4 regions of the Pseudoalteromonas sp. NZS11 genome follow, and region 1 is predicted to be linked to each of the others. Evidence: predicted binding sites of a transcription regulator. Region 1 holds the regulator's gene; each other region holds the start of a gene.
What was found. Region 1 encodes sigma-54, which starts transcription at its own class of promoters, with help from an activator protein. Its sites were predicted from a motif close to GTTGGCACGNNNNTNGNNT; they were not measured.
Positions count from the first base shown of each region.

Region 2: a site for sigma-54 is predicted at 1,564-1,582, ahead of I6E82_RS15025 (ferritin-like domain-containing protein). Genes of this name have one in related genera too.
Region 3: a site for sigma-54 is predicted at 1,443-1,461, ahead of I6E82_RS06650 (amidase family protein). Genes of this name have one in related genera too.
Region 4: a site for sigma-54 is predicted at 1,824-1,842, ahead of fliE (flagellar hook-basal body complex protein FliE). Genes of this name have one in related genera too.

Region 1 is NZ_JADYWP010000001.1:290,271-293,454, reverse strand. It holds gene lptB (LPS export ABC transporter ATP-binding protein) at 1-575, shown strand, start outside; gene I6E82_RS01250 (RNA polymerase factor sigma-54) at 645-2,144, shown strand; gene hpf (ribosome hibernation promoting factor) at 2,170-2,457, shown strand; gene ptsN (PTS IIA-like nitrogen regulatory protein PtsN) at 2,462-2,914, shown strand; gene rapZ (RNase adapter RapZ) at 2,933-3,184, shown strand, end outside.
Region 2 is NZ_JADYWP010000007.1:117,785-120,968, forward strand. It holds gene I6E82_RS15020 (ExbD/TolR family protein) at 101-451, opposite strand; gene I6E82_RS15025 (ferritin-like domain-containing protein) at 1,077-1,520, opposite strand; gene I6E82_RS15030 (LysR family transcriptional regulator) at 1,698-2,636, opposite strand; gene aceK (bifunctional isocitrate dehydrogenase kinase/phosphatase) at 2,653-3,184, opposite strand, start outside.
Region 3 is NZ_JADYWP010000002.1:683,160-686,343, reverse strand. It holds gene I6E82_RS06655 (gamma-glutamyltransferase family protein) at 1-74, opposite strand, end outside; gene I6E82_RS06650 (amidase family protein) at 71-1,276, opposite strand; gene I6E82_RS06645 (putative 4-hydroxy-4-methyl-2-oxoglutarate aldolase) at 1,614-2,096, opposite strand; gene I6E82_RS06640 (TetR/AcrR family transcriptional regulator) at 2,100-2,753, opposite strand.
Region 4 is NZ_JADYWP010000001.1:651,806-654,989, reverse strand. It holds gene fliF (flagellar basal-body MS-ring/collar protein FliF) at 1-1,431, opposite strand, end outside; gene fliE (flagellar hook-basal body complex protein FliE) at 1,452-1,784, opposite strand; gene I6E82_RS02835 (sigma-54-dependent transcriptional regulator) at 1,941-3,184, opposite strand, start outside.

The sequences.
Region 1 (3,184 bases):
GACTTGTACCTAGCGACAAAGGTAAAATATCGATAGACGATAACGATATTACTCTTTTACCTATGCATAGTCGTGCTAGATTAGGCATTGGCTACTTACCGCAAGAGTCTTCAATATTCAGAAAGCTGACTGTTTATCAAAACTTAATGGCCATTTTAGAAACGCGCAAAGAGTTAAATAAACAAGCTAGAGAAGACACTCTCGATAAATTATTAGATGAATTTAGCATACAACACATTCGTGATAGCCAAGGTATGGCATTGTCGGGTGGCGAACGTCGTCGTGTTGAAATAGCACGTGCGCTGGCAGCAGATCCTAAATTTATATTACTGGATGAACCATTTGCAGGTGTTGACCCGATTTCGGTATTAGATATAAAGAAAATAATAGAACATCTTAAAAATCGTGGGATTGGTGTATTAATTACCGATCATAACGTAAGAGAAACCCTTGATGTTTGTGAAAAAGCCTACATTGTTTCTCATGGGGAGCTGATTGCATCAGGTACTCCAGAACACGTATTAAATGATAAAACAGTACGCGATGTTTACTTAGGCGAGCAATTTAGGCTGTAACATTTACGCCATGTCTTTAAGCATCTGCTAGTATTAATTATAACAACATAAAAGGATTGTTAGAGATACATGAGGCAATCACTACAGCTGCGCATGGGCCAGCAACTTACAATGACTCCACAGTTGCAACAAGCTATTCGTTTGTTGCAACTCAGTACATTGGATCTCCAGCAAGAAATACAAGAAGCTCTCGACAGCAACCCGCTATTAGAGGTTGAAGAAGCAGACTATTCCGAAGACGCTGCAGGTAAAAACGAGCAAAAAGCAGATACAGATGACATAACTGTTAGCGCATCTGCCGATGATGCTCCAAGCGAATATGAACAAGATAGTGGTGAAGCACTTGCAAAAGACACGCTAAGTGACGACATGGCTATGGATGTTAGTTGGGATGAGTACATGAGTGCCGCCCCAGCAGCATCATCGGGTCCGATGCCTGAAGACGAATCAATATACCAAGGTGCCTCTACTGAAACGCTCCATGAGTATTTAATGTGGCAGTTACAACTAACGCCATTTAGCCCTACAGACGAAGCTATTGCTATTGCTATTGTAGAAGCCGTCGATGATTCAGGTATTTTAACACTAAGCTGCGAAGAGATTTTAGAAAGCTTTAATCAAGAAAACGAAGATGATAACGAAGTCGAACTTGATGAAATTGAAGCTGTATTAAAACGCATCCAACTGTTTGATCCTGTTGGTATTGCTGCACGTAGTTTACAAGAGTGTTTGTGTATTCAGCTTAACCAGTTTGATAAAGAAACACCTTACATTAATGAAACAAAAATGATTTTAACCGAGCATATTGATTTATTAGCTGCTCGTGACTATCGTACATTAATGAAGAAAACTAAGCTCAAAGAAGAAGAGCTTAAAGAAGTAATGACATTAATACATACTCTTAGCCCTAAACCTGCAGATACTATTGTAAGAGAAGAATCTGAGTATGTTATTCCTGATGTGTCAGTTAAAAAAATTAAAGGCCGCTGGGTTGTTGAGTTAAACCCAGATAGCATGCCTAAAATTCGTGTTAATAGCCAATACGCGGCAATGTCTCGCACTGTAAAATCCAGTGGTGACAGCCAGTTTATTCGCTCGCATTTACAAGAAGCTAAATGGTTTATTAAAAGCTTAGAAAGTAGAAACGACACGCTATTAAAAGTAACAAATTGTATTGTTAAGCAACAACAAGGCTTTTTTGAACACGGTCCTGAAGCCATGAAACCAATGGTTTTAAATGATGTTGCTGAAATGGTAGAAATGCACGAATCAACAATTTCGCGCGTAACAACCCAAAAGTATATGCACACACCCCGTGGTATATTTGAGCTTAAATATTTTTTCTCAAGCCATGTAAGCACCGAAAACGGTGGTGAATGTTCATCTACAGCAATCCGTGCGCTTATCCGAAAATTAATCGCAGCAGAAAACTCAGCAAAACCATTGAGTGATAGCAAAATAGCGGATATATTGGCTGAGCAAGGAATTAAAGTAGCGAGACGTACAATCGCAAAATACCGCGAATCTCTGGCTATTCCACCGTCAAATCAACGTAAAAGTTTGATTTAAGACGCAAAAAAAGAGGGTAATGCTTATGCAACTAAACTTAACTGGTCGTCACGTAGAATTAACCGATTCACTAAGAGACTATATTAATACCAAATTTGCGAAGCTAGAAAGACACTCTGATCATATTAATAATGTTCATGTCATTCTCGATGTAGAAAAATTAAATCAAAAAGCAGAAGCCACCATACACGTAAGCGGTGCTGAATTATTTGCCTCTACAGAACATCAAGATATGTATGCCGCCATTGACTCGTTGATCGACAAGCTCGATCGACAAGTAATTAAACACAAAGAGAAGCTTGCTCGACACTAATATGATGAAATTAAGCTCACTTATATGCCAGGACTGCAGCAAAGCTGCGGTCCTTTTTAATAGCAAAAAAAGAATTTTAGAGTTCATTAGCGAACTTGCTCACGACAAACTTCCGTATTTACCGCAACAAGATATTCTTAATGCTTTAATGAGCAGAGAAAAATTGGGTAGTACAGGTATAGGGCGTGGCATTGCCATTCCTCATGGAAGAATGAGCGGTGCAGAAGAGCCTTTGGCTTTAGTACTCGTTAGCGAAACTCCAATAAATTTTGATGCAATCGATAATCGCCCTGTTGATATTTTCGTCGCACTCATCGTACCAGATGGCGATAACCAGCAGCACTTAAAGACTCTAGCAACCATTGCTGATAAACTAAACAACAAAGATTTTTGTAAACAGTTACGCAGTGCAAAATCAGATGCTGAGCTTTACCAAGTTATTGTCAATCAATCATAGTTTTATAAAGGGTGTTAAATGGAGTTAATTATCATAAGCGGCCGTTCTGGTTCTGGAAAGTCGGTTGCTTTACGCGTTGTAGAAGATTTAGGTTATTATTGCGTAGATAATATTCCAGTTAACTTGCTTCCTTCATTAGTTCGCAGTGTGTCTGATAGCTATGATAAAATTGCTGTTAGCATTGATGTGCGTAACATCCCTAAACAACAAGATGAATTTAACGATATTCTTGAATACTTGCCTGGCTTTGCAAAACCTACGTTATTTTAT
Region 2 (3,184 bases), on a different contig from region 1:
AGATAGATTTATTAGCCAGAATTTAGGTTAAGTAACCTCCCTTTCGTTATTTAACTCAAAGGGCCGTAAGGCCCTTTTTTTGGTTTTATATTGGGCTGTTTTATTTAGAAATCAAACTTATTGAATAATCATCGTATTGCTTAATATTATTCATTACACTCATTAAAGTATTATGTGTACTGTTTTCGTCTGCGGTTATAAGTACCGAACTTATTTCATATTTAGCCGCGAACATCGCTAAATTAGTCGCAACTTGCTCTAAATCAATTAACCTCCCCGAAAAATATACTCCGTTACTTTCATCAATTCTAAATAAAGCATTTTTAACAGGCTTATCTATTTGAGGGCTGTCGAGTGGTCGGTTTAATTCAATAGCCACAGGTTTTACAAAAGATGTAGTTACAATAAAGAAAATTAGTAATATGAACACTATGTCTAACATCGGGGTCATATCTACATCAGCATTATTTTGCAGTTTAGTTAGGGCGTGTGAATCTTTGTGGATTGAAATTTGTTCAATCTAGGGGCGATTAAATCACGGCGCGATGTTTGTAACCTAGTGGGCTAAGTAAAAACCGAGCAACAAAGAGTTAATCGTCCCTAGAAAGAACCCAAAGGGCAGCGCATGTTTGGCCTTTATGCTGCGTTATCGCCTATTTATGGGGAATAACCACACTACATAGGCTCTGCCTTGCCTAAAAACCAAACATACTGATGCAAATTCAACCACCAGAGATCAACACGCCCTAGCTTACTTTTCATATTAGACCTTATTTTTAATTAAATGCTGCGGCGCCACAGCAAGGTTTTAGGTACCTACTAACAAAATTAGCACAGCAAAAATAAAGCGTGGTTAAATAAATATTCTAATAACATTAAATATTTGTATTCATTGTGTATTTAAAATGTGGCGAAATAAGGTGGTGTTTATACTAATTTGCTTATATATGGGGTCTATATGGCATCGTTATAGTGTGATTTAATTCGTTAAATTGCTTAAAGATTTATGCAGATTGGTTTTAGAGGCAATAAAAAACCCAGCGCTAGGCTGGGTTGTATTTATGCGTTATGTAAGCTTACTGCTTTTGCATACGGCTCATTTCTGCATGGCAGCTTTGCATTGTTAATAATGTTTTAGCCAGTGCAGCTTCGCAATCAGCCGGTTGTGGTTTATCCATAGCGGCTTTAATTTCTACAAGCGTTTTATCTTCTACTTCTTCAAGCTCTTTTACATACGTGCTGTCGTTATGTGAGGTGAATGTAGTAAGTAAGGCTGTGTATGCACGTCGTGCTTCAACTGCGAAAGATGAACCATCTTCGCGTTCGCCTTTTTCATTAATTGCATATGGCTGCAAGCGCTCAACACTCACTTTTCGGGCATCTATCATACGCTGAAAAAGTGCGCCAATAGCAGGGTCTTCAACTTTTTCCTGTGCTTTTTGATAAAAATCGATGCCGCTGTTCATAACTTGAATGATGTCAGTAATATGATTTACTTCTGATCCTTGATGGGTGTTCATAATGACCTCTTTTATTAAATGAATGTATAGTTCAACTTAATAAAAGCAATGTATGTTCCACGTTTTTATTTTTATGTAGTTGTTTGATTTTATTAGTTTAATTTTATTTCAGAAAGGGGCTAAGTTAATGAGGAAAGTATTAACTTAGCAATTTTTACATTATATTGTGTAATAAAGTTATTTTAGCTCTTCAGCTACTTCAGCTACTTTTTGGCGTAACCAGATATGGCTCGCATCGCGATGTAACAGTGGGCTCCAAATCATATCAAGCTCAAAAGGAGGAATTGGAAATGGTGGCTCTAAAATTTTAAGCCCCGGATCATCTAAGTATATATTTGCGGCTTTTGAAGGAAGGGTCGCAATCAAATTTTTCTCTTTAGCTAAATGAATCGCTACATGGTAGTTACGCGTAAAAGTGGCAATGTTACGATGTTTACCAAAGTGGGCAAGTGCTTCGTCAACCCAACCAAGTTTTTGCACATCTTTAGGGTCCATGCCCACGCCTACACCAAAACCTGTTTTACTCACCCATATATGGCGCGCTTTTAAGTAGCTGTCGAGGCTAAAGTTTTCAATAATAGGGTTGTCGGCCTTAACTAAGCAGCAAAAACTGTCTTTCCAAATACGTTTATGATGAAAAGACTGAGGTAAGTTTTCAAAACGGTTGATTGCCATATCTACTTTACCGTTTTCTACGTCATGAAAGGTTACATCACTTGGTGTGAGTATATCTAAAGTAGTATCGGGGGCTTCTTCGTGTAGTTTACTTAAGAGCTTTGGCGCTAACGTACTTGCAGCGTAATCACTGGCCATTATTCTAAATACACGTTTACTCTGGCTTGCCTCAAATTCTCTATTAGGTGCTAGGGTTTCTTCAAGCGTCATTAATATGCCACGAATAACGGGTTGTAACTCTAAAGCGCGCTCTGTCGGGACCATACCATCGCTGGTACGAACTAAAATAGGGTCGTTAAATAAGTTACGAAGACGTTTAAGGCCATTACTCATTGCGGGCTGCGTAATACTCAATTGATTAGCAGCGCGTGTTACATTGCATTCTCGAAGCAATGTATCGAGATAAACGAGTAAATTTAAATCTATTTTACTTATATTCATTGTGTGTCCTTTGCGTCTACCAGTGATGGATAAATCGCTGTGCTGTCGGGTAAGGGTAAATATGACTTACCTGCCCATTTTTTATATTTTGTTGAGCCTGCTTCCAAAAGCTAACATCTATAAGCTCTGGATGAGTGCTGAGGAAAAACTTTTTATAGATAGGATTAGGCATTACAAATGTACATAACTGCTCTGGGAATACATCTTGTGGTGCAACAGAGTAACTTTGTTCATCCATTAAATAATCGTCGTAGCTCTTTGCTTTCGGTAATGCTCTAAAGTTCATATCTGTTAGGTATTGAACTTCATCGTAATCGTAAAAAATAATACGTTTGTGCTTACTTACACCAAAGTTTTTTAAGAGCATATCGCCAGGAAATATATTAACGGCAATCATTTCTTTTAGAGCTTGCCCGTATTCTTCAATCGCGTCTGCGGCACTTTCTTCATCAGCATTTTCTAAAAATAAATTGAGTGGTGTCATGCGCCGTTCAATATATAAATGCTTGATGATCAACCATTCGCCTTCAATTATCATTGATGAGCCA
Region 3 (3,184 bases), on a different contig from region 1:
TGTTTTAGTATATTTATACCCGCCTCAGTGGCCGAAAAATGAGACGCGGTAAATGCAATGTTGTGTGTGGTCATGCCGGTGTGTCCTTTTTTAAGTGTGCAGCTAATTGTTGTACGCACGCAAGTAGGCTTTTATCGTTACCGTGGCTCATCATTAATGAAAAGCCATACGGATGTGCATTTGCTAAATTAGCCAGCGGTAAGTGTACTTGCGCCGAGCCACTCAGCCCTGCAATTGCCGAAAGCGTAATAATTTGCATGCGTAAGGCGCTTGTGTCGGCGCCTAATTTAGGTGCGGTTGTAGGGGTGGTAGGTAAAAATAAGCAGCTGTGCTTATTTAGGTTTTTAGCGACTATTGTTTGCCATTCATGCTGTATTTTTAGCGCCTCTTGTTCTTCTTGCTCGGTTAAAGCCAGTGCCATTTTAAAACGAGCTGCAATTGCTGGCGCAAAATGAGAAAGCTGATCTGGGAGTCCAATCCAATCTCGGTGCGTTTTAGCAATCGCACGACCTTGTAATATTCTAAAGGTATCGGCAAGCTCACTTAGTAAACCAACGTTGGGGAGCTTAAAATCGATATGATGATTAAAATAAGGTTTGGTTTTTTCTAAAAGGTTACCCAGTGGTGCTTGTAAAGAGGAGTCAACAAATTCAAAGAGTGCTTCGCAAATAACCAGCGTATTTACTTTATTAATAGGTTGTTGTGGTAATAATACATTGCCAACGCTGCTTAATAGCTCGGCGCTTTGGGTAAGCCAACCTATAGTATCAAAAGGCGGTGCCAACGGTATTAGGCCGTCTTTTTCAATCACGTTATGGCTTGGCCTTATACCAAATAAACCACAATAGCTGGCGGGTATTCTAATTGAGCCGCCAGTGTCGGTGCCTAAGCCAATATCGGCTAAGTTAGCAGCAACGGATGCAGCAGAACCCATACTCGAACCGCCACTTGCATGACCGCTAAGTTTTGGGTTTTGTGCTGCACCATAGTGAATGTTATTTCCCTCTAAGCTGTAAGCAAGCTCATCGGTATGGGTAAAGCCTATAAAGTTACAACCAGCGGTCATGAGCTTATTAACCGAGCTTGCCGTATTCTGAGCCGGTTTAGCTGTTTTAAACCAATGTGGATTGCCTGCGCTGTTACGCTCGCCTTTAATTGCAAATACATCTTTAATCGCAAGACGCTTATTAATAAGCGTGCCTTGGTAATGTGTTTGCCATGCCTTAGGACCATGGTCACAAAAAATACCGGTCGTATTATTATTTTTGGTACTCATATCACCACTCGTTATAAAAAATCTGACCAAGCAGTTCAGATTTAGAGTGATTAAAAAGACGGATTAATTTTTATTATTTTTCAGCTCACTGCGTAACATCTTGTTTTTATTTTACAGAGCCTGATCCGCTTTTTAATCGGTTAGCTTATTATATTGTTTAAAACCTAAGCAAGAGGAATGCCATAAATTAAAACCCTGTCCAATTGGTCAGGATTTGGCGAGTTGTATGAGGTTAGTAAATATGGGCTGTAAAAATAGTGGTATTAAAATGAGCTAAAACAAACCAATTTGGTGCGCAGGTGCACCAAATTGGTCTTTATTTATATGGTTGTGAGCGCTAAATAAGGGACATTTTACTGATGATTAAACCGTTAATATCGGCGTAAACCCAATCGTTAGGTTCTAGGGTGGTGCCAAGCATGGTAACAGCTTGGTTTTTGTCGCCAAAGCCGCGCTTTAAGGTACTACGCGGTGTAGAGCCTAGCGCCATAACCGGTAAGTCCATAGTGGCGAGTATTTCGATATCTCGGCAACAGCCATTTATTATTACGCCTTCCCAGCCATTATTTAGGGCACGCTCAGCCATAATATCGCCAATAAACGCAAAGCGTTTGCTCGCAAACCCGTTTATAACTAATACTTTACCTTCACCATTTTCATGCAATATATCGGCAGCAAATGAGTTGTCTTCTGGGCAGGTAACGGTAACGACTTGACCGTAAAACGTGGTTTTTTTACCAAAGTGATAAAGGCCACTGTCGGCTACTTGTACGCTATCGCGATGATCGTCAAATAAATCGGGTGTAGTAAAGGGTTTCATGGGTTAAGTCTCACTTTGCTCAGGTATTTTAAGACCAATACCTTTTAAAATTATGTGGGCAATTGATTGCGTAATTTGTGCCACATCGGTTTTGTCGTACTCTAATTTGTTCATTACGAGTAAAACCTCAGCCTGAAAGTCGGCGTAATACTGCGTGGTAGACCAAATAGTAAAGAGCAAATGGTAGGGGTCAACCTTATCCATTTTATCTGCGTCCATCCACGCTTGAAGTACATCAACTTTTTGCTTAACCCAAGGGCGGGTATTGGTTCTAAAGTAGTTTTGTAAATAAGGGGCACCGCGCAGTATTTCGCTGGCAAATAAGCGAGATTGCATTGGCTGATTTACGGCGAGTATTACTTTGCTTTTAATATAGTTATAAAGCACGGTAGCTGGATCGTCGTTAATTGTGACGTTATCTAGCCCTAAGTTCCAATTAGCTATTATGCGGTCGATCACAGACTCGTACAGACCATCCTTACTTTTAAAGTAATACAAAATATTAGCTTTTGGCACCTGCGCTTCTTTAGCAACCATGCTCATACTTGCTCCGTCGTAACCTAATTGCGAAAACAATTGCTCGGCGGCATCTAAAATTAGTTTTTGGTTTTTTTCGCGTGTTACTTCTTTTTTATTTGGTTTTATTTGTGTGGTCATTATTGTGTTTGGGTGTTTAACATATTGATCGATTGTAGCTTTACTGACCAAAAGGTCAATTACTAAAAAGGTGAATATTAAAAGTAGGCGAGAGGTTTAAGTTATTAACTTTAGGGTCTGTTGATCTTTGCGGATTAAAATTTGTTCAAACTAGGGGCTATTTAATCGCGGCGCGAGATTTGTAACCTAGTGGGCTAAGTAAAAACCGAGCAACAAAGAGTAAGTAGTCCCTAGGAAGAACCCTTTGGGCAGCGCCTGTTTGGCATTAATGCTACGTTATCGCCCATTTATGGGGAATAACCACACTATATAGGCTCTGCCTTGCCTAAATACCAAACAGACTGCTGCAAATTTAACCTTGAAAGATCAACAGACCCTAATTGTTTAATTAAATAATTACTGTTAGTTTAGTTTCAAATTTACGAGTAGTA
Region 4 (3,184 bases), 360 kb from region 1:
CATTATCAATACAATGATAACTAAGGCGCCTAATACAAGGCGGGCTATTTTCATAAACCAGTCTTGTTCCCACAGTGGCACTTCTATTGCTAAATTTGTTTCTTCACGTACAAACGGCACTGTTACGACTTCAAGTGCATCACCACGTTGCATATCAAAACCTACACCACCTTGTAGTAAGCGACGAATATTTGACAATGCCTCTACCGAGCGTGGAGTCATGGTTGTTTCACCGTTTTCTCCCACTTTAGCAATGTAGTCAACAGCAACTGATACGCTTATCCTACGTATTACACCACTTTGCTGGCGCTTATGAGAAATTGTAGTATCGAGTTCATAATTACGTGTGGCTTCTTTGTGGCTGCGTGTTGGTGACGTAGCTGTGCCTGCACCACCTTGCCCCGCAACCTCAGGAATGTTCGAATTTAACGGTGGCTGATTTGTAAGCGCACCTGGAATACCAACAGCTAGGCCGCCAATGTTATTTTCTTCAAATGTGGTTTCGCTTCTAACCGCTGGTAGGTCTGGGTTATAACGCTTTTGAGTTTCCTCAATCGAGCTAAAGTCCATGCTCAAATCAACTTGGGCTGTATAGTTTGCAAGCCCTACAACCGGTATTAAAATACTGTCTATTTTTTCAAGGTACTCTTGTTCGCGCTTACGCTCTAAGTCGTATTCTTTACGAGAGCGTGCTGCTAATGAGCTTTGCGAACCTGAATTTAGTAATCGACCATTTTGATCGGTAACAGTAACTCGCATAGGCTCTAAACCCTGTACTGCCGAGGCAATCATATCAACAACAGAATCTACTTCTTCACGGTCAAGTGAGCGCCCACGTTTAAGTGTTAATACAACGGTAGCTGATGGTTTTTTCTCTCTGCGGGCAAATACGTTTTCTTTAGGAATAGCTAACAATACTTTGGCGCGAGTAATGTTGTTAAGTTCTTCAATGGTGCGTGCTAACTGCTGTTCTCGACCATGTTTTAGGCGTTCGCGCTCTAAGCGTTGGCTTACACCAAAGCCCATATCTTGCATAATTATATCAGAGCCCGACGCTGGCCCTTGCTCTAACCCTTCGCGGGTCATTAACAATTTAATATTTTGGTATTCGCTTTCATCAACCGATACAACATTGCCATCTAGTTGATATTCAATTTGTTGCGCATCTAAAAAGTCTAGGGTTTGAATCAGCTCTTCAGTTTGCATTTTGCCCAATGGGCGCATATCTGGCTGACGAGCCCAAATAATAATGAAAATCGCGATAGCTAAACAAATAGCCAATGCTATAACCAATGTTACTTGGCGCAATACATCAACACCATTTAAAGCACTTAAGTAGCCTGACTTTTGTTCTTGTTGATCATCACCACCACTTTGGTCAATACCGCCACCAGCAAGTGCTAGGTCTGTAGATTGGTTAGATTGCGCCACAATAATTCTCCACTACCTAATTAAACAGGCATGTTCATGATTTCTTTATAAGCTTCAACAAGTTTATTACGAACCTGTACTGTAGCCTCAAAAGCAACTGACGATTTTTGAGAAGCAATCATCGCCTCAGCAAGCGATACACTTCGATCACCCATTTCAACCGCTTTTACTTTTTGACCTGCATCTTGCTGTAAACCGTGCACTGTATTTAGTGCATCACTTAGCATGTCGCCAAACTGGGAAGTAGAAGTAGGCTGAACTTGAGTCGGCAATTTATTTATTTGATTATTACGGCCGGCTTCTAAAGCCATTGATTGCATTTCTTGAAATACAGCACTGTTTTGAATTTTCATAATTTATCTCTGACACGCAGTAAACTCTTACAAGTAATAAAGCACAAAGCATGCCAAATAATTAATCATTAAAATACAATAGGTTAACTTTAATTTGTGTTAGTCAGAGTTTTGACAACCCTAAGTTCGCAGCGCAAACTTAGGGTTTATAGGAGGTTATGCAGGAAGTGAAATACCTAAATCGCGCATTTGCGCTAGTTTATAACGTAAAGTTCGTGGGCTTATGCCCAACGTTTCGGCAACGTCTTTACGCTTGCCTTGGCAACGTGCAAGGGTTTCTAAAATAATGCGATGCTCTTTGTCTTTAAGCTCATCTTTATAGCTACCGGTATCTGCCGCTAGCAAGCCCTGCTTAGGTTCAGCCTCAACAGGTGCTTTTTCATCGTAGTATGCCGAGCTTAGCGTACTTTTATCAACGCCTTTATCTGCGTGAGCTAATTCTGTTGGCGATACTGTTTGCGCTGGTGCCAATGAAGGCTCCATAACAAAATTATTAGATACTAAGTTTTCGATAAAAATAGCATGCTCGTTTATTGTATCGCCACTTCGCAGTATAAGTGCACGCTGTATAACGTTATCAAGCTCGCGCACATTACCAGGCCACGCGTGAGCCAGTAACTTTTGCTCGGCAGCTTTATCTAAATACGCCATAGGCTCTTTGCTTTTACTTATATGGCGCTCAATTAAATGCTTAGCCAATACAATAATATCGCCTGGGCGTTGGCACAATGGTCGCCACATTAGTGGAAAAACATTAAGCCTGTAATATAAATCTTCTCTAAACTGATTGTCAGACACAGCTTCTTTTAAATCACGATTACTGGTTGCCAAAATACGTACATCGAGCTGGATTGTTTTACGACCCCCTAAACGCTCTACTTCACGCTCTTGCAGTACGCGTAAAAGTTTAGCTTGCAGCCCTAAGTCCATCTCGGTAATTTCATCAAGTAAAATAGTACCGCCCTGTGCTTGCTCAAACTTACCCGGGCATGCTTGAATCGCGCCCGTAAAAGCCCCTTTTTCGTAACCAAATAAAGTGGCTTCGAGCATATTTTCAGGAATAGCCGCGCAGTTAATCGCTACAAATGGATCATTACATCGGCTCGACTTATCATGAATATAACGCGCAAGTACTTCCTTACCTGAACCACTTGGGCCAAGTACCATTACACTTGCATCAGAGCGTGCTACTTTACTCGCAAGCTCCAATAATTGAATACTAGTTGGGTCAGCAACAATAGGTCCGTCGGTTTCTTTTGCTTTTTCAGGTAAATAACGGCTCACCATATTTAACAGCACTTCAGGTGCAAATGGTTTAGCCATGTAGTCAATTGCACCTAGGCGCATGGCTTCTACCGCATCGTCAATTGTGGCATACGCCGTCATCATCAATACAGGTA